Regions from separate parts of the Paraglaciecola sp. IT1134 genome, predicted to be linked through region 1. Evidence: predicted binding sites of a transcription regulator. Region 1 holds the regulator's gene; each other region holds the start of a gene.

Evidence for each region. Region 1 encodes sigma-54, which starts transcription at its own class of promoters, with help from an activator protein. Its sites were predicted from a motif close to GTTGGCACGNNNNTNGNNT; they were not measured.
Region 2: a site for sigma-54 is predicted at 1,871-1,889, ahead of AC3RV5_RS18230 (DUF883 domain-containing protein). Genes of this name have one in related genera too.
Region 3: a site for sigma-54 is predicted at 1,939-1,957, ahead of AC3RV5_RS06330 (FlgO family outer membrane protein). Genes of this name have one in related genera too.
Region 4: a site for sigma-54 is predicted at 1,434-1,452, ahead of AC3RV5_RS06235 (entericidin A/B family lipoprotein). Genes of this name have one in related genera too.

Annotation. Positions count from the first base shown of each region.
Region 1 is NZ_CM176486.1:4,758,535-4,762,408, reverse strand. It holds gene lptA (lipopolysaccharide transport periplasmic protein LptA) at 1-59, shown strand, start outside; gene lptB (LPS export ABC transporter ATP-binding protein) at 59-784, shown strand; gene AC3RV5_RS20615 (RNA polymerase factor sigma-54) at 915-2,405, shown strand; gene hpf (ribosome hibernation promoting factor) at 2,431-2,718, shown strand; gene ptsN (PTS IIA-like nitrogen regulatory protein PtsN) at 2,734-3,177, shown strand; gene rapZ (RNase adapter RapZ) at 3,179-3,874, shown strand, end outside.
Region 2 is NZ_CM176486.1:4,151,601-4,155,474, forward strand. It holds gene AC3RV5_RS18215 (IS4 family transposase) at 1-397, opposite strand, end outside; gene AC3RV5_RS18220 (hypothetical protein) at 712-963, opposite strand; gene AC3RV5_RS18225 (hypothetical protein) at 966-1,409, opposite strand; gene AC3RV5_RS18230 (DUF883 domain-containing protein) at 1,415-1,714, opposite strand; gene AC3RV5_RS18235 (DUF502 domain-containing protein) at 2,125-2,718, opposite strand; gene AC3RV5_RS18240 (BamA/TamA family outer membrane protein) at 3,211-3,874, shown strand, end outside.
Region 3 is NZ_CM176486.1:1,470,303-1,474,176, forward strand. It holds gene AC3RV5_RS06320 (IS4 family transposase) at 1-286, opposite strand, end outside; gene AC3RV5_RS06325 (FlgO family outer membrane protein) at 499-1,284, opposite strand; gene AC3RV5_RS06330 (FlgO family outer membrane protein) at 1,294-1,890, opposite strand; gene nrdR (transcriptional regulator NrdR) at 2,064-2,513, shown strand; gene ribD (bifunctional diaminohydroxyphosphoribosylaminopyrimidine deaminase/5-amino-6-(5-phosphoribosylamino)uracil reductase RibD) at 2,604-3,761, shown strand; gene AC3RV5_RS06345 (riboflavin synthase) at 3,806-3,874, shown strand, end outside.
Region 4 is NZ_CM176486.1:1,442,141-1,446,014, forward strand. It holds gene radA (DNA repair protein RadA) at 1-579, shown strand, start outside; gene AC3RV5_RS06225 (hypothetical protein) at 711-929, shown strand; gene AC3RV5_RS06230 (hypothetical protein) at 922-1,074, opposite strand; gene AC3RV5_RS06235 (entericidin A/B family lipoprotein) at 1,175-1,321, opposite strand; gene acnA (aconitate hydratase AcnA) at 1,702-3,874, opposite strand, start outside.

The sequences.
Region 1 (3,874 bases):
AGCCCCAAAAAGTCAAACCTGAGCCAGCCGTTCAACCTAATAAGGAAAAAAAACCTTAATGGCAACCTTGAAAGCCACACATTTGGCCAAGTCCTACAAGTCTCGACAAGTGGTTAGAGATGTCAGTTTAGAAGTGTCCACGGGGCAAATTGTCGGCTTACTGGGGCCAAATGGGGCGGGCAAAACCACGACTTTTTATATGATAGTGGGTCTGGTACCTTTAGATAAGGGCGAGATTTTTATCGATCAGCAAGAGTTAACCTTACAGCCCATGCACATGCGGGCTCGGCTGGGCATAGGCTATTTGCCTCAGGAAGCCTCTATTTTTCGTAAACTGACGGTTTACCAAAACTTGATGGCCATCTTGCAAACCCGCAAGGAGTTGACCAAAGAACAACAAGAGCAGCAAGCGGATTCCCTGTTGGACGAGTTCAATATCAATCATATCCGCAATAGCACAGGCATGAGTTTATCCGGTGGCGAAAGACGCAGAGTTGAGATCGCCAGGGCGCTGTCCGCCGACCCGGAATTTATCTTACTCGATGAACCTTTCGCCGGGGTGGATCCGATTTCAGTCAATGACATAAAAAAGATAATTCAGCATTTACGGGACAGGGGGATTGGTGTATTGATCACCGATCACAATGTAAGAGAAACTTTGGATGTATGTGAGAAAGCTTATATTGTTAGCCAAGGGGAATTAATCGCCTCTGGAACAGCCGAAGAAGTATTAAGTGATCAACGTGTAAGAGATGTATACCTAGGAGAACAATTCAGGCTATAGTTAAGTCTTTCTCCCTAAACGCGATTAGTCGTCACGACAACTAGGTTGTCACTTAATCAGATACGCAGTTACTAATTAACATTCAAATTAGCTTCTTAATCGATTAGCAACGGATATGAAACAGAAGTAGATGAAACCCTCTTTACAATTAAAATTTAGCCAATCACTGACCATGACGCCGCAATTGCAGCAAGCCATTCGCCTGTTGCAACTTTCGACTCTGGACTTACAACTAGAAATTCAAGAAGCCCTGGATTCCAATCCCTTATTGGAAATCGAAGAGCCCACCGATAATGCTTCCGGTGATAGTGCCTTAAGTGATGCCTCACTGGATCCGGCCAATAAACCCGATGGCTCAGAAGTAACCGATCCCAATAGCGATAGCATCGATGCCGGTGACGCCTTGGAAAAAGGCGATATTCCCGAAGACTTGCCTCTGGATAGTACTTGGGATGAATATATCAGTGCCTCATCGGCACCCGCCCCCATGTCAGGAGGCGGTTCGGATGATGAGCAGATTTTTCAGGGTGAAACCATAGAGAATATTCAGGATCATCTGTTATGGCAGATGCGGTTAACACATTTTAGTGAGACGGACGTGGCGATTGCCACAGCCATTATTGACTCCATCGATGACTCCGGCTATTTAACCATGAGTGCACAAGACATATTGCTGAGCATGGATGACGAAGAAATTGAATTGGATGAAGTGGAATGTGTGCTTAAACGTATTCAGATGTTCGATCCTGTTGGTTCAGGCTCACGTACCCCACAAGAATGTTTACTGGTGCAATTACGCCAATTTGCCCCGGATACGCCTTGGCTGGAAGAAGCCAAGATGTTGATTGGCGAATACGCTGAATTATTGGGTAGCAAAGACTACCGCACCCTGATGCGCAAAACCCGGCTCAAGGAAGAAGAATTACGCGAAGCCATGCGCTTGCTCAAAACCCTGAATCCGAGGCCAGGTAGTGCCTTGATTAAAGGTGAAGCAGAGTATGTGATCCCGGATGTGTCAGTGGCGAAAAAGAATGGCCGCTGGACGGTGGAACTCAACCCCGACAGTTTACCCAAGCTGAATGTTAATCAACAATATGCGGCCATGAGTCGTAATGCGAAAAACACCAGTGACAGCCAGTTTATCCGTTCACATATGCAAGAGGCAAAATGGTTTATCAAGAGTGTGGAAAGCCGTAATGAAACCTTGCTGAAAGTCTCCAATTGTATCGTGCAGCAGCAAATGGGTTTCTTCGAACACGGCCCGGAAATGATGAAACCTATGGTGCTTAACGATGTTGCCGAAATGGTCGAGATGCACGAATCAACTATTTCCCGGGTGACTACCAAGAAATATATGCATACTCCCAGGGGTATTTTCGAGCTCAAGTATTTCTTTTCCAGTCATGTGGCGACCGAAACAGGCGGTGAATGTTCATCTACGGCGATACGTGCATTAATCAAAAAACTGGTGGCTGCAGAGAAACCCAGCAAACCGTTAAGTGATAGCAAGATTGCTCAATTGTTGGCCGATCAAGGTATTATGGTTGCAAGGCGAACAATAGCAAAATATCGGGAGTCTTTATTGATACCCCCGTCTAACCAACGTAAAAGTCTTTTTTAGACTGATTGTAGAAGGAAGAGGCGATATGCAAATAAATCTTACAGGTCATCACGTGGACATTACCGATTCACTTAAAGATTATGTCGATAGTAAATTTATTAAGCTTGAGCGACATTCGGATCAAATCAACAATGTGCATGTCATATTGAATATTGAAAAACTCAATCAAAAAGCAGAAGCTACCTTGCATCTCAACGGCGCCGAAGTATTTGCTACCGCGGAACATACCGATATGTACGCGGCCATCGATGGCCTGATTGACAAATTAGACCGTCAGGTGCTCAAGCATAAAGAAAAAGTTAAACGCCATTAACCCATTAGGCAGATAATGGAAATTTCAGACATACTTAATCCTGACTGCGTACTATGCGCAGTTCAGGCTAGCAGCAAAAAACGCATTCTTGAGCTTATCAGTCTGATTGCCAATCAGCATTTGATCGACATAGATCAAGCAACTATTTTGGCCAGTTTAGTGAGCCGGGAAAAAATGGGTAGTACGGGGATTGGCGGCGGTATTGCATTGCCTCATGGTCGGCTCAAAGGCTTGGAAAGTGCATTGGCAGTGTTGGTAACCTGTCAACCTGCTATAGAGTATGATGCCATTGACAATATGCCGGTGGACGTTTTTTTCGCTATCCTGGTGCCGGAAGAAAAAGCCAAGGAACATCTGCAGACCCTCTCTAGCATTGCCGCCAAACTCAGTGACAAAGAGTTGCTCAAACAATTGCGCAGTGCCATCAGCGCTGAAGAATTATTTCAGGTAATCAGCTGATATGAAGCTCATCATCATTAGCGGGCGTTCTGGCTCAGGGAAATCCGTCGTTTTACGTTCACTGGAAGATCTCGGTTATTACTGTGTGGATAACATTCCGGTAAACCTACTGCCCACGCTCACCCATACAGTAGTAGATGAATACGACCAGGTGGCGGTTAGCATCGATGTGCGTAACTTACCCAAAAATCCCAGTGAACTGGTGGAAATTCTGGATTATCTGCCGTCGACATGGGAAATGACCATACTCTATCTGGATGCCAGTGATGACGTACTGATCAAGCGTTTTAGCGAGACCCGCCGCTTGCACCCCTTGTCAAAACAGAATAAATCTCTGTCGGATGCCATTCAGGCCGAGGGGCAATTATTGGCCCCCATTGCCGAGCGAGCAGATTTGTATCTGGATACGGATCAGTTATCTGTCCATCAGCTGGCTGAGCTGGTACGGGAGCGTATTCTTGGCAAAAAAAGCTCGCGCCTGGTACTGGTTTTTGAATCTTTTGGTTTCAAACATGGTATTCCTAAAGATGCGGACTACGTTTTTGACGGACGTTTTCTACCCAATCCCCACTGGGAACCGGATCTGAAACATCTGACCGGTCTGGATTCTGCGGTGGAAATCTTTCTCGGCTCACAACCCATAGTGACCAAATTTATCTGGCAAATTCAGAACCTTATTTCCACTTGGTTGCCCCAT
Region 2 (3,874 bases), 610 kb from region 1:
TCATATCTAATGGATGGATTTCTTCGTAAAGCGTTAATGAACGCCCTTGCGTGGCCAGTGAGGCTCGAATAATAAAGTGTTGCTTACGATCATCCATATCTGACCAATCAACATGTATAATCGGTCGTTTAGTGGTATGGATAAGTTGAGCACACATTCGATGATAAACCGATGATATTTCTTGTTGTAAATGAACATTACTACACAAACGGTCAACTCGTTTTATACGATGTTTTTCAAGCGCCTTATTATCAATATTTCGACCAAGTCCGGTAACGGATAACGTGCCGCCATTAAGGGTGCTTTCAATGGCGGCAAACAAACTTAATCGACGAACTTTGTGCATTGTTGGAGTGATATGAGTTAAACATTTTGATAAGATTTGTTTTACATTCATGGTGTAATCCCGTGGTTATTTTTGTTTGGCGATAGATCTGATCACCAAACACCATGAATGTTCCATTTAACTTTCAATTATCTTATTGTTTTCTAATCATATTTCGTGGGGATTCGTCAGACTCTGACCCCATCGATCCCAAACAAAAATGGTGAGCAAGCTATCCTTGCTCACCAAACAGAATAAAAAAGGAGTCACCGAAAATGGCAGAGGAATATTGCCTTGGGTGAGATTGGTGACTCCGACAGTGGTAATATCCACAATAACTGGTTTTCGGCGTATCTACGTTCCCAAACGAGGAACGGAAATAGGCGCTAAAATAATTTGGCCAAACTGGCAATGCGCATCACTAAGGCAAAAGACGATACTCTGGCGACAGACATCATTCCCGCTGCCCCGCCCGCTGCGAATGCCACTAGTGGAGAGTAGGGCTTTTCACACAAGGCCACTGAAGCACTTTTAATCTGCGCTTTGCGACCCTGAATGATCTGCTGGTTACTTAACGCTCTCAGTTCAAGTCCTTCTACATCTTTCAACCGGCTTCCAAGCAATAAACGAGTTAACATAGTTAATCCCCTGTTGTGCCAGATCCGCTTGGCTGTTGAAGATCCATGGTGATCGCCGACCAACTTCTAGCTAAACTCACTTGTTTGAGCAGTGTACGAATAGTGCTGACGATGCCGAGAATAGCGCCAGCGTTAAGTAAGACGACTGCAGTACTGATTAATACCCAATGAATACCTAGTTTGAACATACTCAGTGCCAGCACTACATTTACGGTGATCCAGATAGTTGAAGTGACTGCGACTAACAACAGTACACCTGCCAACACCAACACCAGTGCCCGCATCGACAACCGCCATTCACGACCAGCGAGGGCTTTACCAAGCAGCAACTGCTGCTTGTATCGCTCGACCGCATCCGTACCCGCAGTGATGATTTCCTTTACCAGATCGACAGACGAAGACTCCGCTTGCTGCTCACTAGTTTGGTCGTTGTCGTGCAGTGCCACCTGTATTAACGCTTACGTAATAATGACGTAATCAACATGCCAGCAGCAAAAGCAATACCTACCGTTGCCACAGGGTTTTGGGCAGCGAAGCGTCTAACTTCTGAGCCATTCCACTGCTTTTGAAGCTTTTCTTGTGTTTCACTAATCGATTCCGCTGAACGATGAGCTTTGTCACGAATAGCTTGTTCCGCTTTTGCAGCTTTGTCTGCCACTGTATCAACCGATTCATGCAACACATCTTGAGCCTTTTTGGAGATAGGCGCGTCTGTGTGAACATTGCTTGGGCTAGACTTAACATTTTCCATGATGATTTCCTTTATGCAGTACACCGTAACCAAACTGGTCCCCGGCAAATTAGTCAGTGAATGACTGACAACATTAGTGTCCCGATAATTTTTCGCAAACACTGTATAAGTATTTAGTTCACTGCTAATGCAGCGTCAATAAATTCCCTACTAGCAAAGCAAACCTTATGCCAAATGCCAGTAATATTTGCTATCCCGCGTGGCTACTGGTTTGGTACGTGTCAGGCTATTAATCGAAATCTGGGTCAGGTAAAAATTTGGGAAGAAATTTCACAACAATTGCAAAAGTTACCAACTTTTTATAAGGGGACTTTTTCACCCACAAAAGAGTTACGGTTGGAAAGTCTGATTTGTGCAGATATAAAAAGCAGACATTCAGAATGTGGCAAGCTGCCTGCGCCGGCTGGCGCCTATGAAGGGGGGACTGGGGAATTGGCCGAACTGGCAGTGGAGCCCCCGGTCAGGGCAATACGCATGGCAGTTTCAACGTTAATATTTAACGGCGTAACCTTGTTGCGATCTATATACAGGGTGTAACCGCCAATTTGATAACTTAGTGGAATATACACACCGAGTTTTTCTTCATTTTTAAACAGACTTTGCGCACCATCGTGATTAGTGACAAACCCTATAAGATGGATACTTTCACTGATCTCAACCGACACCACGCTTTGCATTTTCTGCTGTTTACCCACATTCACCAGATTGACTGCATCCTGAATGGTGCCATAAAAGGTTTTGACCAAGGGAATGCGTTCAAACACATTACCACCCCACCCCAGCAAAACCTTTACTGCATAGGCATTAACCAGTAAACCAGCTAAAAATAATAGCAGTATGCCCGTGACTAGGCCTAACCCCGGAAAATACAAATGCGCAGGGATGATAGGCGTAAGGGCAAGTTCCACTGAGGTGATCAGCCAATACAGCGCATAGATTGTCAGCGTAAGCGGGATAATCGCTAACAGGCCCTGTACCACCAATTTCATAATTTTTTTAATCATCACACCATATCTCAATCGTTAACTTTGTTACACAACCTGTTCGTTAGCGGCTACTATCGGTTAATTATGGGGTACTAGCAAGGTAGCCTAGCATTGAGACTGAGAAATCCTTATTGCGCTTGGGCGGACAACCCTGGGGTTGACCTGATTGGGTGAGAGTTAGTTTAGGACCTTGAGTGTCAGTTCCCCCCGGTTTATAAACACTGAGCTGTGCCCATGTAAAACTGTTATATAAGCAATTCCACACTCCAGGTTTGAACAACGATTAACGGGATTTCACTGGATCAGCTGGATCACGTGCCCCATTTTTGGCTACGCTAGAAATAATGTGGCCGCAGTTTTAACAGCCAGCTTGAAGAAGATGAAATATAAAAAATGCGTTAATTAATCCTTAAGATTTCGTCCGCACTATGCCGTTAGCAGATGCCAAAGTTTCATGTCTGGCAATCTGCATACTTACCGTTGAAGTGCAGTTAACCGGCGTAGTCAACCTTGAAAAAAACAACATACACCTTGATTTTTTGTAGCACCTTGGGCAGCTTTCATCTTGCTGCTGCAGCTGAACCTTTGCGCCAATCGGATTGTCAGGCTAAATCAGCCAACAAGCAGCAAGATAGATTACTTGCCCCAGTAAGTTCGTCCGATGCTCTTAAGCTCAACATTGATACCCGGCCTATTTTCGATGAAAATGATCCAGACACAGTGGCCTTGCACCGCTTTGCCAACTGGATGCATTACGACACCCGAGAAAGCGTCGTGGAGCGGCTACTGCCTTTTAAACCAGGCAAAGCTATCACTGAGTATGAGCTGGCTGAAGCAGAGCGTTTGCTACGTAATGAAAGCTATATTCGTGATGCACAAGTGACCACCAGCCAGGATTGTGACGGCAACCCCCAGGTAGATGTCATCACCTGGGATAATTGGTCTTTGCTACCTACATTTAGTTTTGGCCGCAAAGGCGGTGAAAACAAGCTGGCTTTGGGTTTTGAAGAAGACAACTTGCTGGGCACGGGGATCCGCACCACAGTGCGCTATAAAAAAGATGATCAGCGCTCTGGCTACCAGCTTGATTTCAGATCCCCTGTACCCTATTTGTCCCACGCAACTATTACCACCCGCTTGATGGACAATGACGATGGTCAATTGATCCAACTCG
Region 3 (3,874 bases), 2.0 Mb from region 1:
GCTGTTTGAAGAAATCGACCATTTCTCTTTTTTTAAGTTGATTGTGAAAAGGCTTGTACTGCATCTCACGCTGGCTGACCTGACAAAAGGTGCGATGAATATCCGCCAGATTGAATTCACTGCGCGTGCCCAGGGTCTGAATAAACGCTTGTACCTGATGATGCCCCTGAAGTTGGCGGCAACGTTTTATCAACCCGCACTGGCGAGCATGGGTCTGAAGAAAAGAAGGGTTAAAAATCGCTGTTAGCTGTTGGCTCAAGTCGGTTATAATGGCGGTGGCGCTCATGTTGTGTACTCAGTTTTTTTCGCGAAATTATTTGATCATGCCTTGAGCGCCATCTAAAGCCTTTATTTCAATATCTTATCTCTTAAGATCCTACCTATGACTCAAGACTAACGATTAAATTAACACAATCGTTACCTGGAATTCGAACGGGGCGTTTCGCTAAGTTTAATTATTGCAGTCGATATTTTGACGCGGTTTTAATCTTTTTGTTACTAACCTTGTACAATAGATATCAGTGGTGTGCGTGTGACGGGCTTAACCTCTAATGGGGCAGCGCCTGTGGTACTTAGCATGATTGCATTAACCACCCCATCGGGAATAAAACTCTGCGCAGATGCCACTACCGCTTTAGATTCAATGCCTACTATGCGGGCATTAACCAAATAACCGTCATTGTATTTTAACAAGGTGCCGCCAACCACATAACGGATGGGAGAATAACCCGTTAAATCTTCATAATCCTTACTGAATGCGAAATCTCCTCTTGGGGTCACCCTAATATAATCGGTGGTTTTATAATCAATAACCGGAATACCTAATTTATGCACTTCGTGCATCAGACTTTCTGATATTTGATTGCCTAACAAGTTTGTTTGGTTGTAATCACTGTCGAGCATCACAAAACTGGTGACCGCTACCGGGGTGGTATTGTTAACATATTGCAGATTGCCCACAAGGTCTTGCATTAAACCACGGACATAATAGTTAATGTTTTTGCTGTTAACCTGGGGTTCATCCGTTTGCTTAACTAACTGCTGTTGAGCTTGTGCAACCTGATTATTAAACAATCTTGCCTGTACCTGATTGTGGAAATTGACACTGGCATCTACCGCCGAGGATGAAGGGGAGTCAAGTCCATTGTCGTTTTGATAATCAGGTACGTATGAAAAGCTAGCTAATCCGCTGTTGTCCGCATTATTTTGTGGTGCTGTGGTAGCTAGTATTGAACAGCCACCGAGTAGGCAAGTGCTTATCGTTATTAGTAAGATGGATTGCATGTTTAACTCCTAATATGCCGTACGGTAAATATTTTTATCATTCATCATCACTTTGCCTTGATGCCACATTACATTACTGGGGATAACGTCTGTTGCTGCGGCGATGACTTTTTGGCTGCTAGTTTCGATTAGTCGGGCGTTTATAGCGATATTTTTCTGTTGTACGGTATAGGTTCCGGTCAAATAGTAATCTGCCTGAACATAAGGGGTTATCTCACTGATCTGTCTGGATAACATTAGATCTTGATTTTGTTGCATTTTAATCGCGGTTGCCGTCTTAAATTCAATCACGTTGAGTCCGGCTTGAGTAGCAAGCGTGACAAAACTCTCCTGAATTTGTTGCCCTAATAGATTTGCTGCAGGCATGTTTTTGCCATCAATGCGTTCAGTGGGCAAAAATGTGCCTACCGCCACTGATTGTTCTAACTGTATGGGTTTTGCGGTGTAGAACAATTGTTTGGCTAATTGTTCTACATAATGATGAATGCCTTGTTCGGCATTGCCTGCCAGCGGTTGTTCATTTGCTGTACTCCGAATGGGAGAAACAGCACAGGCACTCAGTAGTGAAACTACAACCCCGCTTATTATTACGCTAAATATTTTCACGTGCCATCGCCCTGAAATTGATATTTCTAAATCTCTGTTGCATAGATTAAGCGATTTCTGTGCCATTAAGGCACATGGAGCGAATATAAGGCCCACACCTTGCTAAAGTGGCTTTTTAATTGCCGTATCGGCATACTGTGGGCCACTAATTATCTGATTGAAGAGTAATCGCTATGTTTTGTCCCTTCTGTTCAGTACAAGAAACCAAGGTTATTGACTCGCGCCTGGTGGCTGATGGTCACCAGGTTAGGCGCCGCCGGGAATGTACTGTGTGTAAGGAGCGCTTTACCACCTTTGAAATGGCTGAATTAGTCATGCCGCGCGTGGTAAAACGAGATGGCTCACGTGAGCCCTTTAACGAAGACAAGCTTAGAGCCGGTTTGCAGCGCGCTCTGGAAAAACGCCCCGTCAGCACCGAGCAGGTCGAGCAATGTATCAGTCGTTTGAAATCGGCCTTGCGGGCCACTGGTGAACGTGAGATCAGCAGTGAGTTTTTGGGCAACCTGATCATGGATGCCTTAAAAGAACTGGATAAAGTAGCCTATGTGCGTTTCGCTTCGGTGTATCGTTCCTTCGAAGATATTCGCGAGTTTGGTGAAGAGATTGCGCGTTTGGGTGATTAACTTGCGCTTGATGGCCAGCCTTAGCATTAATCATTCTTTCACCAAAGCTTTCACCAGAGCTTTCACCAGAGCTTTCACCAGAGGTGCACAGTGAGCCAATTTACCGCCCATGACGCAAAAATGATGGCGTTAGCCATTCGCTTAGCTGAAAAGGGCCAATATACTACTTCGCCTAACCCCAATGTGGGCTGCGTCATCACTGACGTACAAGATAATATTGTCGGCCAGGGCTGGCATCAAAAAGCCGGCAGCGGCCACGCCGAAGTGCATGCTTTGCAACAGGCGGGCACTAAAGCCAAAGGGGCCACAGCTTATGTGACCTTAGAGCCTTGCAGTCACCATGGCCGCACTCCCCCTTGTGCAGATGCCCTTATATCCGCAGGGGTTAGCAAGGTTATTGCCGCTATGGTCGACCCAAATCCGCTGGTGGCGGGCAACGGCCTTAAAAAACTGGCTAATGCAGGCATTAGGGTAAGCAACGGCTTACTTGAACAAGCCGCCATAGAGCTCAATCGTGGTTTTACAAAACGTATGCTAACTGGCCAGCCTTGGGTGACGGTTAAACTGGCCGCTAGTTTGGATGGCAAAACCGCGCTCAATAACGGCCAAAGCCAATGGATCACCGGGCCACTTGCCCGTCAGGATGTGCAGCGTCACCGCGCCAAAAGCTGTGCGATTTTGTCTGGCTCTGGTACGATATTGGCCGATAACCCATCGCTAAACGTGCGTTACAGTGAGCTTGGACTGACCCCTGAACAATTAGCACCAGAGGCCTTGCGTCAACCGGTGCGGGTATTGCTCGACGGGCGCAATCAAATCCATCCTGATTTACATTTATTTAGTTTGTCGTCGCCTATTTTAATGATTAATAGCCAGCCCAATAACGCAGCGTTTCCTGCACACGTAAGCCAATATCAGGCTCAATCAAACGGGGCTCAGCTTGACCTGCACAACGTGATGCAGCACCTGGGGCAGCTTGGTTTTAATCATATTTGGGTGGAAGCGGGGGCTAAACTTGCCGGTGCCTTATTACAGCATAAACTCATCGATGAATTGATCTTGTATCAAGCGCCCAAACTATTAGGTGACAAAGGACGGGATTTGTTTGCAGTGGACGAATTAACCCAAATGCAGCAAGCTTTTGACTTACAATGGCAAGATATTCGACAAGTAGGCTGTGATCTTAAACTCACGGCTTACCCCAAATTTAGTGTCGAGACACAACCGCACTCGGCAGTGGCGGGCTAAATATGGCCGCCATGTATCAATCATACATAAGATAAGAAGGCATTATGTTTACCGGAATTATTGAAGATGTTGGCCATATCCAGTCATTAACCCCCAGCGGCGATGACATTCGC
Region 4 (3,874 bases), 2.0 Mb from region 1:
GAGTTGGGCGTATTTGCTATGACCGAAAGGGGCTTGCGCCAGGTGAGCAATCCTTCGGCCATCTTTTTAAGCCGTGATGAGCAACAATCGCCGGGCAGCATTGTCATGGTGGTGTGGGAAGGTACCAGACCGTTATTAGTGGAAATACAGGCTCTGGTGGACTATTCACAAACCGCTAATCCCAGACGTGTAGCCGTAGGCTTGGAGCAGAACCGTTTGGCTATGTTATTGGCTGTATTGCACCGTCATGGAGATGTACAGATGAATGATCAGGATGTATTTGCCAATGTGGTTGGGGGGGTAAAAGTCACTGAAACCAGTGCGGATTTGGCATTGTTATTATCCATCGTTTCAAGTTTTCGCAATCAGGCGCTGGACAAGGAGTTAATTGCCTTTGGCGAAGTGGGGCTGGCGGGGGAAATTCGTCCTGTGCCTAATGGTTCACAGCGCATCAGCGAGGCAGCCAAACATGGTTTTAAACGGGCGATTGTGCCCAAGGCAAATGTGCCCAAAAATCCCATCCAAGGTATTGAAATAATCGGTGTATCCAGATTAAGTGACGCATTGGAGGCATTATAAGGATGGGGTGATTTTTAGCGTTTGCCGATGTTTCAGGACATACATAATAAAAACAATGATTTAGACCTGTTTTTTTAGCCTTCGTTTTATATTAGCACCTTGGCGTATTATTGAACTTTTGTCGATGACTTGTGGCAGACAAAGGGATTGAAGATATAGTGCAATCCATCATAGCCGTGGGTAACAGCTTAAATTTGCAGCGGGTTGCAGAATGTGTTCAATATCAAATGAATATTTTAGCCGTAATGGGATGCAGCGGTATTCAAGATGACTACTTTGCTCAACCCCTAGGTGCCACCAGTACCGCTGCATATCTGGAAAAACACGCTATGGTGAGCAAAGTTAGTTAGTGTTTGTCTGTTTGCTCAGCCAATGGCTACTTTTCGCTGAGCTGGCAGCGCGGTTTCGTTGATCGCTATATTCATAGGCATGAATTTTTAACAGATGCTCAACAAAGCGGTTCTTGGACTGAGTATGTTGCTGTTGAATTGTCATGATTTTTTCTTATTCAGTTGTCGCTAAAGTGGATAATTGTGTGACAGCCACCAAAACAGTAGCTGGAACAGTAGCTGTCACAGTTCATTAACTAACAAGCTTAATCGTTAGCTGCATCCTGAACAGCTTCGCCTGCCGATTCAATATCTTGTCCGGCCCCATCAACCGTGGCACATGCCGACAGTCCTAACGCTAAGAAACCAACTAACATGAATGAATTAAGTAAAGACTTTATGTTTTTTCTCATGGTTAAACACCTTATAAACAGTTAACTCGACAGTTGACCAATTGCCTGTGAAGAGCACGACTTAGTCAGCTAGATTTTCTGTACAACGCACTTTTTAAATACAACATCAGTCTAGCTATTACCATGCCAAGTGCTCAGGCCTTATCTGTTATAGGCTGTACGGCAGTTAGAGCTTTTTTACTACCGGTAAAATGCAATTGCTACATTGAGCTGTGGAAGTTTTTACCTGATACATAATTCAATAGCATTACCTGACTAAGCAGCGGATCAGTGTTGACCTTAGTTTTGGGGATTTAGGAATAAGTTGACGGGGAAGGATAAACAGATATATAGCCAGACCGATTGCCACAGACTTGATGCCAGCAATCGGTCCAGGTAAATTAATTCAGGCTGCGAAGCACATACTGCAAGATACCCCCGTCGTTAAAATAACTAAATTCGTTGGGGGTATCGATTCTGATTTGGGCATCAAAGCTATATTCTGTGTCGTCCTTTTTAACCTTGACCTGGACTTCTTGTTGACCACTGCTAATTGGGTCAACGGAGAATTGCTCTGTGCCATCAAGTTTGAGGCTGGCTGCATTGTCTCCGGGCTTAAATTGTAGGGGCAATATGCCCATACCTATTAGGTTTGACCGGTGAATACGTTCATAACTCTCGGCAATCACTACCTTTACCCCTAACAATAACGGGCCTTTGGCCGCCCAGTCCCGAGAGCTGCCCGTGCCGTATTCTTTGCCGGCAATGACTATGCTGGGGATCTTCTGTTGCTGGTAGTGCATAGCAGCAGCAAATACACTCATTTGCTCGCCTGACGGTTGCAGTCTGGTCCATCCTCCTTCGGTGCCTGGTGCAAGCTGGTTTTTTAATCTGACGTTAGCAAAAGTGCCACGCATCATGACTTCGTGGTTGCCTCGACGTGAACCAAATGAATTAAAGTCTTTTTCTTCAACGCCGTGTTCCCGTAAATACTCAGCAGCTGGGCCATCAGGGGCAATACTGCCCGCAGGGGAAATATGATCCGTGGTCACAGTGTCTCCTAGTTTTAGCAGACAGCGGGCATCGACTATTGCCTCAATGGGTTTAGGTTGGGTCTTAATTCCGTCAAAAAAGGTCGGTTTTTTCACATAGGTCGATTCCGGCCAATTGTATTGCACGCTGTCAACTACCTCCAGGTTATTCCAGGTTTCGTCACCCTCATAGATATGGGCGTAGCGTTCTTTAAACATCTCGCTGGTTACGACAGTACTGACCAATTGTTGAATTTCATTGTTAGTTGGCCAAATATCCCTTAGATAAACGGGTTTACCGTCTGTTGAAGTGCCTAAAGGTTCGTTGAGCAAATCAATGTTCATATTACCCGCCAAAGCATAGGCGATCACCAAAGGTGGCGAAGCTAAATAGTTGGCTTTCACATCTGAGTGAATGCGGCCTTCAAAGTTGCGGTTACCGGATAAAACTGCCGTGACATTGAGTTTTGCCTTGCGAATGGCGTTGCTGATAGGTTCTGGTAGAGGCCCAGAATTGCCTATGCAGGTGGTGCAACCGTAACCGACCAGATGAAACCCTAGGTTTTCCAACTCAGTGGTCAACTTAGCTTTGTTCAAATACTCAGTGACTACCTGTGAACCGGGAGCAAAACTGGTTTTCACCCAGGGTTTAACTTGCAGTCCCAGTTCACTGGCTTTTTTGGCCAGCAGGCCAGCGGCGATCAGTACAGAGGGGTTCGAGGTATTGGTACAACTGGTTATTGCAGCAATGACTACCGCCCCATCTTTAAGCGCAAAATGCTGCCCTTTGTATTCACAATTGGGCTCATGGGTGGGCGGATCCATTTGCTGGCCACCCTCACTTTCGAAACGGCCCTGTTCGGTATCTTGGGTAGAAACAATCAGTTTTTCCTGTTCAGATAACCAACTCGTAAAACGGCTAGCGGCTTCAGTCAACGGGATGCGATCTTGGGGACGTTTAGGGCCCGCAATAGAAGTGACAATGTCTTTGAGATCCAGCTGCAACGTGGCGTGATAAACAGCAGTTTGCTGGGCCTGGGTTCCCCACATGCCCTGGGCTTGGGCATAAGCTTTGATGATTTTGATGCGTCGCTCATCTCTGCCGGTCAGGCGTAAATAAGTTTCAGTTTGTTCATCCAGTGGGAACAGGCCGCAGGTTGCACCATATTCCGGAGACATATTGGCTATGGTCGCCCGATCTGCAACCGTTAGATGTTTGACCCCTTCACCGAAAAACTCGACAAATTTTCCCACTACGCCAAAGTTTCGCAAGGTTTCGGTAATGGCTAATACCAGGTCGGTGGCTGTGGTCCCCGGGGGAAGTTCCCCAGTGATTTCCATGCCCACAACTTCGGGGATCAGCATAGTAACTGGCTGGCCAAGCATGGCGGCTTCAGCCTCGATACCTCCCACGCCCCAGCCTAAAACGCCTAAGCCATTGATCATAGTGGTATGGGAGTCGGTACCTACCAGTGTATCCGGGTAAAGCGTAGCCTGGGCCGTATCTTGTGCATCACTGGCTTGTTGTTCATCGATAAATACG